DNA from 3 places in the Bradyrhizobium sp. 157 genome. Region 3 is predicted to be linked to each of the others. Evidence: predicted binding sites of a transcription regulator. Region 3 holds the regulator's gene; each other region holds the start of a gene.

The links. The regulator PhoB, encoded in region 3, activates phosphate uptake and scavenging genes when phosphate is short. The targets are predictions, from matches to a motif close to TGTCATNNANCTGTCAT.
Region 1: IVA95_RS07390 (esterase-like activity of phytase family protein) is a predicted target of PhoB. The motif match lies at 1,635-1,651, and genes of this name have one in related genera.
Region 2: IVA95_RS17030 (RNA degradosome polyphosphate kinase) is a predicted target of PhoB. The motif match lies at 1,810-1,826, and genes of this name have one in related genera.

Annotation. Positions count from the first base shown of each region.
Region 1 is NZ_JADPKF010000033.1:39,605-42,881, reverse strand. It holds gene IVA95_RS07395 (hypothetical protein) at 1-82, shown strand, start outside; gene IVA95_RS07390 (esterase-like activity of phytase family protein) at 234-1,586, opposite strand; gene IVA95_RS07385 (heme ABC transporter ATP-binding protein) at 1,701-2,501, opposite strand; gene IVA95_RS07380 (iron ABC transporter permease) at 2,498-3,277, opposite strand, start outside.
Region 2 is NZ_JADPKF010000073.1:242,958-246,234, reverse strand. It holds gene IVA95_RS17030 (RNA degradosome polyphosphate kinase) at 1-1,737, opposite strand, end outside; gene IVA95_RS17025 (DnaA/Hda family protein) at 1,885-2,562, opposite strand; gene IVA95_RS17020 (CDP-alcohol phosphatidyltransferase family protein) at 2,656-3,198, opposite strand.
Region 3 is NZ_JADPKF010000077.1:133,983-137,259, forward strand. It holds gene IVA95_RS20155 (GcrA family cell cycle regulator) at 311-820, shown strand; gene phoB (phosphate regulon transcriptional regulator PhoB) at 995-1,699, opposite strand; gene phoU (phosphate signaling complex protein PhoU) at 1,710-2,426, opposite strand; gene pstB (phosphate ABC transporter ATP-binding protein PstB) at 2,438-3,259, opposite strand; gene pstA (phosphate ABC transporter permease PstA) at 3,256-3,277, opposite strand, start outside.

The DNA.
Region 1 (3,277 bases), on a different contig from region 3:
ACGGCATCGCGATGGTGCGCCGCTGCCAGAGTGGATCGAGCGGTCGAATGCGCTCAGCCGGCGAAAGACGGTGATGCCGTAGCCCGGCACTGCGCCGGCACACTATAGCTTTTCCGTTACCCTGAGGAGGCCGCGTTGCGGCCGTCTCGAAGGGCGATGGCTACCGGGGGGCCGTTCATCCTTCGAGACCCGCTTCGCGCTCCTCAAGATGGGATTGGCTTGGACGCCACGGCCTACTTCGCCTTCAAGAACTCCCCCACCTCCAGCAGCACGAACTCGTTATCGTCAGCCTTGTTGGGATCGCGGCTCGACGAGAACGGCAAATTGTTGTCGTTGCCGACGATGATATGCGCCTCGTCGACGCGATCGACGTTCTCGATGGTGAAGAACGGAAAGGTCAGCACGCCGTCATTGAGCGGCTTGCGCGCCTTCTTGTCGGGATCACGGATCTTCATCAGGTCGATATAGGCGATCTTGCGCACCGGCTTGCCGACATTGGCGTCGGAGAGTTCGACCTTGTAGACGCGCTTGAACTTTGCGAGGTCGGCGAAGCAGTTCTCGCCGCGCTGGCCGGCCGGGCAGGCTTTGTCTGCGGTGCCCTCGCCATTGTCGCGCTCGATGATCAGGCCGTTTGAAGCGTCGATCATGTTGAAGTCGCCGATGGCGTGGCCGTTCTGCTCGAATACGTAGTGCCAGTAGCGGCCGGTAAATTTTTCGGCCGCGACGTCGAATTCGAGGATCCGCGCGGCTTCCTTGCCGTCGACCTTTTCAACGTCCTTCTTCTCGGCATCCCACAGCGGGCCTTCCAGCAGCCCGTAGAGGAACTTGCCGTCCTTCGAAGCGGCAAAGCCTTCATAGCCTTTGGAGCGGCGCAAATTGACCGTGGTGTAGCTTGCGCCTGGAGCTGCCGGCGACTGCACCGACCAGTGATCGGGCGAGCGCACCGGTTTGCCGTCGGCGCTGGTTTCGAACACCGCCAGGACCTTGCCGGTCTTGTCGACCTTCAGCACATGGGGTCCGAACTCGTCGCCGATCCAGAAGGTGTCGCCGATAATCTGAAAGCCTTCGGTATCGTAATCCGCGCCGGTGAGATAGCGCTTGGCAGTGTCTTCATGGAGAATGCGGAATGGCACCTTCTTGTCGGGATCGTGCAGGAAGACGGTTTCCTGCCGCTCGATCTTGCCGCTCGCCCAGTCGATCTTGTGCCGGTTGAGATAGAGCATCGAGTCGGCCGAGTTGTAGCGCGAGCCCATGCCGTTGTCGGTAAGCACCCAGAACGAACCATCAGCCATCACCTTGATGCCGGAATGGCCCTGCAGCGGCTGTCCCTTGAACGGCAGCGATACGCCGGTCGGGCGTTCGTAGGATTTGCCCATCACAGTGCCCACAGCGTCGACGCGGCGGCCGGTGGTGTATTTGCCGGATGTCTTGAGATCGTCAGGCGCATCAGCGGGCGCCTCGATAAAGCTCTGCGCCGGCAGCACGGCGTGGCCCTTCAGCGTGGCGGGAAATTCGCCTTCACCTTGGGCGAAGGCAGCGCCGGCCAGAAACATGGACGCGACGGAGCAGAGCAATGACACGCGCATGGCGGATCTCCTGTAGAATGGCGATGCGGAGTGTCTTGCGCAGCGGCTGTTACAGCCGGCTGACAGTTTTGTGAAAGCCGCGTAACGGCGTTGGATAAGGCTGCGGTTTAGGTGTTACTGCGTTGCAGCCGGCCGCATGGTCTGCGGCAGCAGGAACGGCACGCCCTGATCGGTATAGTCGATCTTCACATCCACCTCAAAAATCCGGCGGATGGTCTCGGCCGTGATCGCGTCAGCTCGACCACCGTCGACGGCGAGCCGGCCGCGATGCAAGAGCACGATCCGGTCGGCGAAGCGCATGGCGAGATTGAGGTCGTGCAGCACGGCGATAACGGCCGTGCCGTTCTGCGCGCGCCGCTTTGCGGTTTCTACAAGGTCGATCTGATGGCGCATGTCGAGGCTAGAGGTCGGCTCGTCCAGCAGCAGGAGGCCCGGCCCATGCTGCGCCTCGCCGCAGGCGAGCTGCACCAGCACGCGGGCGAAATGCGCGCGCTGCTGTTCGCCGCCGGAGAGCGTCGGTAATTGCCGCTGGCTGAAATGCGCCAGATCGACCTCACCGAGCGCCGCATCGACCAGCCGCTGCGCGGCGGCGCGGCCGGCATCACCCGCGCCCATATGGACGATCTCCTCGACCGTGAACGGGAAGGTGACGTTGACATGCTGCGACAGCATCGCGCGGTGATAAGCGAGCTGACGCGGCGCATAGAGGTGGATGTCGCGCTGCTTCAGCCTGATCTGGCCGCGCGTCGGGCGGAGATCGCCGGACAGCATCCGCAGCAGCGTCGATTTGCCGGCACCGTTCGGGCCGACGATCGCAACCATCTCGCCGGGAGCGACGCAAAGATCAATGCCATCGACCAGCGTGGCGCCGCCAACGACCATCGAAACCGATTTCGCTTCGAGAATGGCGGTCATAGCGAAACCAGCCCGCGCTGGCGGAGCAGCATGGCCAGAAAGAATGGCGCGCCGATTGCGGCCGTCAGGATGCCGATCGGCATTTCCGCGGGCGCGACGATGGTGCGGGCCAGCGTATCGGCGCCCACCAGCAGCACCGCGCCGAGCAGCATGGAAGCGGGCAACAACAAGCGGTGCGCCGGCCCGATCACCAGCCGCAACAGATGCGGCACCACGATGCCGATAAAGCCGACGACGCCGCAGACCGAAACCGCCACGCCCGTCATTGCCGACACCAGCACAATCGAAATCCGCTTCAGCCGCTCGACGTCGACGCCGCTATGGAACGCCTCGGCTTCGCCGAGCACCAGCACGTCGAGTCCGCGCGAGATGGAGAGGCAGGCGATCGCGGCACACCCCAGCACCGGCGCCAGCGTGGCGAGCTTGGGCCAGGTCGCGCCGCTCAGCGAGCCCAATAGCCAGAACGTGATGTCGCGCAACTGGCGATCGTCGGCGATGAATACGAGGAGCCCGATGCCGGCATTGGCGATGGCGGCGATGGCAATGCCGGCCAGCAGGAAAATCGCGATCGACGTCCGCCCCGAGCGGCTCGCGATCGAATAAAGGATGACGGTGGTCGCGAGCGACCCGGCGAAGGCCGCGATCGGTAGCAACTGATGCTGCATGAAGCGGAAGTTCTGGCCGATCTGGCTGTCGGTGAAGACGATCGCAGCCGCGGCCGCCAGCGCACCGCCGGAGGAAACGCCGACCAGCGCGGGGTCGGCGAGGGGGTTGCG
Region 2 (3,277 bases), on a different contig from region 3:
CACCAGTTCGATCGACACGCCGGCCTGTGAGGCCTCGTAGAGCGCGTCGATGATGTCGGGGTCGACCAGTGAATTCATCTTCATCCAGATCGCGCCCGGCTTGCCGTGCCTTACGTGATTGGTCTCGCCCTTGATGTGTTCGATAATGCGCTTGCGTAGCGTCAACGGCGACACCGCCATCCGCTCGATGTCGCTCGGCTCGGCATAGCCGGTGATGTAGTTGAACACCCGCGCCGCATCGCGGCCGATGATCGGATCCGAGGTGAAGTAGGAAAGGTCGGTATAGATGCGCGCGGTGACCGGATGATAATTGCCGGTGCCGGTATGGACGTAGGTCGTCAGGCTACCGCCCTCGCGCCGCACCACCATCGACAGCTTGGCATGTGTCTTCAGTTCGAGAAAGCCGTACACCACCTGCACGCCGGCACGTTCGAGATCGCGCGCCCAGCGGATGTTGGCTTCCTCGTCGAACCGCGCCTTCAGCTCGATCAGCGCGGTCACCGATTTGCCGGCTTCCGCAGCCTCGGCGAGCGCACGCACGATCGGCGAATTGCTCGAGGTGCGGTAGAGCGTCTGCTTGATGGCGACGACGTCGGGGTCGCGGAGGGCTTGCTGCAGGAATTGCACGACGACGTCGAAGGATTCGTAAGGATGGTGGACGATCAGGTCCTTCTGCCGGATCGCGGCGAAGATGTCGCCGCCATGGTCGCGCACCCGCTCGGGATGGCGCGGCACATAGGGCGTGAATTCGAGGTCGGGCCGGTCGAGCCGAGTGAGCTGCGAGAGCTCGTTCATGGCCAGCACGCCGTCGACCAGAAATACTTCGTCGTCGGCCGCCGAAAGCGCCTGGCGCACGAAGCCGCACAGCGCTTCCGGCATCTTGGCTTCCATCTCGAGGCGGATCACCGAACCCCGCCGCCGCCGCTTCAGCGCGGTCTCGAACAGGCGAACCAGATCTTCGGCCTCTTCCTCGATTTCGAGTTCGGAGTCCCTGATAATGCGGAAGGCGCCCTGGCCCTTGACGGTGTAGCCGGGGAACAGCCGGCCGATGAACATCCCGGTGGCTTGCTCCAGCGGGATCAGGTGCACCGTGCCGTCCTTGGTCGCCGGCATCCGGATGAAGCGGTCGATCTTGCCGGGCATGCGGATCAGCGCGTTCATCGCCTTGCCGTCGGAAGTTCGCAGCAATTGCAGCGCGATGGTGAAGCCTAGGCTCGGGATGAACGGGAACGGGTGCGCGGGATCGATCGCCAGCGGCGTCAGCAGCGGGAAAATGTTGCGGAGAAAGTGATCCTCGAGCCAGCCGCGCTCCGCCTTGGTGAAGTCGTGACCATCGACGAGCCTGATGCCGGCATCCGACAGGGTGATGCGCAGATCGCGCCAGATCGCCTGCTGGTCGGAAGCGAGTTCCGAAACCGTCCTGTTGATGAGAGTGAGCTGCTCGGACGGCGTCAGGCCATCGGGGCTGCGTTCGGCGATGCCTTCACGGACCTGCGCCTTGATGCCGGCGACGCGAACCATGAAGAACTCATCAAGGTTATTGGCTGAAATCGACAGGAATCGCACCCGTTCCAGCAACGGATGGCCCAGATTCACCGATTCCTCGAGCACCCGGCGGTTGAAATGCAGCCAGGATAGTTCCCGGTTGATGAATCGCTCCGGGCTCGCGGCGATCGTGGGCGGAGCCTCGGCAATCGGTTCTTTTTCTTTTTGTTCAACAGCTTGTACCAATTCCATAAGGCTTTGATCCATCGCGAACGAGGCAGGGCCGACTTTAAGGGAATGCGGCCCCCAGCATGTGATACGCCGATGACGTTTCAATGACATTGATGTTCCGTGCAGAGCCGGCGTCAAGGCGGCAGGACGCAGCAGGAGCTGCCCCGATCAGGCGTTGCGCAAGAGTTCCGCGGCCAGCGCCCGGGTGACCGGCCGGCCGAGCCGCAGCGCCTCGGTATCGAGGAGGTCAACCGCCTGGCGAGCAGCGGCATAGGAGCGCTCGATCCGGGTGGCGAGGTAGCTCACGACCGTCTCGTCGATGCTCAATTGGCGGTCCGCGCAGAATTTGACGATCAGGCCACGAAACAAGAGATCATCCGGCGGCAATAGCGAGACGACGGGTGCGGCGCGCAGCCGCGACCGGAGATCACGCAGTTCGATCTCGAACGCCGCCGGTGGAACGCGTCCGGTGATCAGGACGAAGGCCCCGTCCTCGCGCGCCAGGTTCAGGAGGTGAAACAAGGCGCGTTCGTCGAAGTCCGCCAGCCTCAGATCCTCGACCACCAGCGCCCCGGTGGCGAGTGCGCCGGGGACGGCCGCAGCGTTAAGCGCGTGCGCCGAGATCGAGCGCGCGCCCGCCTGTTCGGCCCAGATGGCGGCGAGATGGCTCTTGCCGGAGCCCTCCGGCCCCGCCAGCAGCATGATGCGGTTCGGCCAGTCGGGCCAGCTTTCGATCAGCGAGAGTGCGGCTTCATTGGCCGGACCCTCGAGGAAATTGTCGCGCGTCAAGCTCTCCGCATGCGGCAGCGCAAAGGCAAGCTGACGAGGTTGAACGCGAACTGCCACGCAAATCTCCAGGCCGGGATCTTCAGGCCATCATAGCTTTTCGAGCGAAATCGGCACCGATTCGCGAAGCAACGCGTCAAATGAACGAAAAACTTAGCGCGCTTCGATCGTGCTCATGTGCCGCACCCACTCGACGAGATAGAGCGAGACGGAAACCAAAGTAAAGACCGTAACAAAACCCATCAGGATCACGTCATAGGGCGCCGGCTTGAAGTTGAAACCGAGCGACGCCAGCACCAGCGCCGCGAACGCCACCTGCGCCACTGTGTTGAGCTTCGACACCATCAGCGGCTTCATCGGGATCGGCTTGTCGAACAGCCATGACACGATCACGGCCGTGACGATCATGATGTCGCGCGACACCACGAGGATGACGAGCCAGCGCGGCACCGCACCCCAGATGCCGAGCGCCACGAAGATCGAAACCAAAAGCGCCTTGTCGGCAAGCGGGTCGAGCAGGGCGCCCAGTTCACTCGACATGTTGAAGCGCTTGGCGAGAAAGCCATCGACGGCGTCGCTGACCCCTGCAATGACGAAAATCGCGAAGGCGATTTCCATCTGGCTGGAAACGATCGCCCAGACGATGACTGGCACCAGGATGATGCGCCCCAGCGTAATGATATTTGGAATGCTCAACTCGGTCGCTTCCCGGCTCCCGGCCTAGATCCGGCCCCTGGCGGGTTTAGCCGGCTGTTATCTACATAGTATATGCGCC
Region 3 (3,277 bases):
AGGGGCTGAAATCCGTAGGATTGCGGTGTGGTGGAAAACACGCAGTGAAATGCCTAGATGTCAGAACATGTGGACGCTCGGGCCCGGACTCTTGCGCCGGAGTCACGCCATATTGTAGCGTTTGGGCTGTCGGATACGACATCTCGTGCGGCAGTTCTGATCCCTGGAGTCCTTTTGTGCAGGCGTAAACGTTCGGGCGCGGTTAGCGCGCCCGGCGAGGGCTAAGGGATTCTGACCGCAGGGATTTTTGAGACGATGACATCGCCAGCGCCGCCCCGATTGGCCGGCGCGATGCGAAGGGAAGATTACGATGACGGTTTTGACCTGGTCCGACGATCGCGTCGAGCAGCTTAAGAAGCTCTGGGAAGCCGGATTGTCGGCAAGCCAGATCGCCGCGGAACTCGGAAATGTGACACGAAACGCCGTAATCGGCAAAGTGCACCGGCTGGGTCTCTCCGGCCGTGCCAAGAGCCCCTCCTCGGCCGCCCCGCGGCAGCGCAAGGCACGTCCCGCCCAGCCGATGATGCGCGTGTCGCGCCCGGTCTCGCGCGGCAATACCGCGCTCGCGCACGCCTTCGAAGTCGAGATGGAGCCGGATCCGATCGCCTTCGACAATGTCGTGCCGATGAGCCAGCGGCTGTCGCTGCTCGAACTGAACGAGGCGACCTGCCACTGGCCGGTCGGCGATCCCTCAAGCCCGGAATTCTTCTTCTGCGGCGGCAAAGCGCTCACTGGCCTGCCTTATTGCGCCCACCACTCGCGCATCGCCTACCAGCCCGCCGCCGACCGCCGCCGTCAGCAGCCGAAGCAGACAAGGTAAGTCGCGGTTCGTCGTAGCCCGGATGGAGCGAAGCGAAATCCGGGCTACGCGTTCCACTGTCATTGCGAGCGTAGCGAAGCAATCCATACTTGCTTTGCCGCACGATGGATTGCTTCGCTTCGCTCGCAATGACGATGAGAGAGTCCCCGCTTTCGCGCGGACAACGATGGAGCCTTACGGCTCCACCTTCGCAAATCGGTCATCCAGCGCGTAACCGGCGCCGCGGACGGTGCGGATCGGGTCCTGCTCGCGGCCGGGGTTGAGCAGCTTGCGCAAGCGGCCGATGTGGACGTCGACGGTGCGCTCGTCGATGTAGATGTCGCGGCCCCAGACGCTGTCGAGCAACTGCTCGCGGCTGAAGACGCGGCCGGGATGCTCCAGGAAAAATTCCAGCAGGCGATACTCGGTCGGACCGAGATCGATCTGACGGCCCGAGCGCGCGACGCGGCGTTTTTCGCGATCGAGTTCGATGTCGCCATAGGTCAGCACAGTGGCGAGCCGCTCGGGGCTTGCCCGCCGCAACAGGCCCTTCACCCGCGCCAGCAGTTCCGGAACCGAGAACGGCTTGACGATGTAGTCGTCGGCGCCGGTCGCAAGCCCGCGCACGCGCTCGCTCTCCTCGCCGCGCGCCGTCAGCATGATGATCGGCAATTGCTTGGTTTCCGGCCGGGCGCGCAGGCGGCGGCACAGCTCGATGCCGGAGAGCCCCGGCAGCATCCAGTCAAGCACGACGAGATCGGGCACGCGCTCTTTCAGCCGCGTATCCGCATCGTCGCCGCGTCCGACGGTTTCGACCTCATAGCCTTCAGCGTCGAGGTTGTAGCGCAACAGCGTGGTCAGCGCTTCCTCATCCTCGACCACCATAATGCGCGCGCTCATCTCGTATCCCTCAGCTATTCGGAACCGCGGTGGCAAAGGTCGTCATGTCGCCCTTCGGGCGCTTGTCGAGCATCTGCTGACCCTCGATCATGTAGAACACGGTTTCGGCGATGTTGGTGGCGTGATCGCCGATCCGTTCGATGTTCTTGGCGCAGAACATCAGATGGATGCAGAACGAGATGTTGCGCGGATCTTCCATCATATAGGTCAGGAGTTCGCGGAACAGCGAGGTGCAGATGGCGTCGACTTCCTCGTCGCCCTTCCACACCGCCATCGCCGCCGGCAGATCGTGCGCGGCATAGGCGTCCAGCACCGACTTGACCTGCGATTGTACCAGGTCGGTCATGTGTTCGAGGCCGCGCATCAGCTTCAGCGGCTGGAAATCGTTCTCCAGCGCCGCGACACGCTTGCCCATGTTCTTGGCGAGGTCGCCGATCCGTTCCAGATCGGTGGCAACCCGCATCGAGCCGACGATTTCGCGCAAATCGATCGCCATCGGCTGACGGCGGGCGATGGTCAGCACCGCGCGCTCCTCGATCAGATGCTGCAGGCGGTCGATCTCGACGTCGGTGGCGACGACGTGCTTGCCGAGCGCGACGTCGCGGCGGACCAGCGCGTCGACGGATTCGGTGATCATGCGCTCAGCCAGGCCGCCCATCTCGGCAACAAGGCGCGTCAATTCCTGAAGGTCGCTGTCGAATGCCTTGGCGGTGTGCTCAGAAGCCATCTGTTATCTCCTTAACCAAACCGCCCCGTGATGTAGTCCTGGGTACGTCGATCGCGCGGCGAGGTGAAAATCTTGTTGGTATCGTCGAATTCGATCAGCTCGCCGAGATACATGAAGGCGGTCTTGTCCGAGACGCGCGCCGCCTGCTGCATATTATGGGTGACGATGGCGATGGTGTAGTCCTCCGCCAGTTCCTGAATCAGTTCCTCGATCTTGGCGGTCGAGATCGGATCGAGCGCCGAGCAGGGCTCGTCAAACAGGATCACCTCGGGCCTGACCGCAACGGTGCGCGCGATGCATAGCCGCTGCTGCTGACCGCCGGACAGCGAGAGGCCACTGGCGTTCAACTTGTCCTTGACCTCGTTCCATAGCGCGCCGCCGCGCAGCGCCTTCTCGACCCGGCCGTCCATCTCGGACTTCGAGATCTTCTCATAGAGACGGATGCCGAAGGCGATATTCTCGTAGATCGTCATCGGGAACGGCGTCGGCTTTTGGAACACCATGCCGACGCGGGCCCGCAGCAGATTGAGGTCGAGCTTCGGGTCGAGGACGTTGGTCTGGTCGAGCAAGAGCTGACCGGTGGCGCGCTGACCCGGATAGAGATCATACATCCGGTTGAATATCCGCAGCAACGTGGATTTGCCGCAGCCGGACGGGCCGATGAAGGCGGTGACGCGATGGGTGCCGAGCGTGAGATTGATGTCCTTCAGCGCGTGGTGCTCGCCATAGTAGAAGTTCAGGCCGCGGGCGGTCACCTTGGGTGCGGCCTCCGGCAGCGCCACCTGCGGAACTGGGCCGCTCGCGTTACTCACGGATACGGAGAGTTCGGTCATTTGGATATCCTCTCGGCG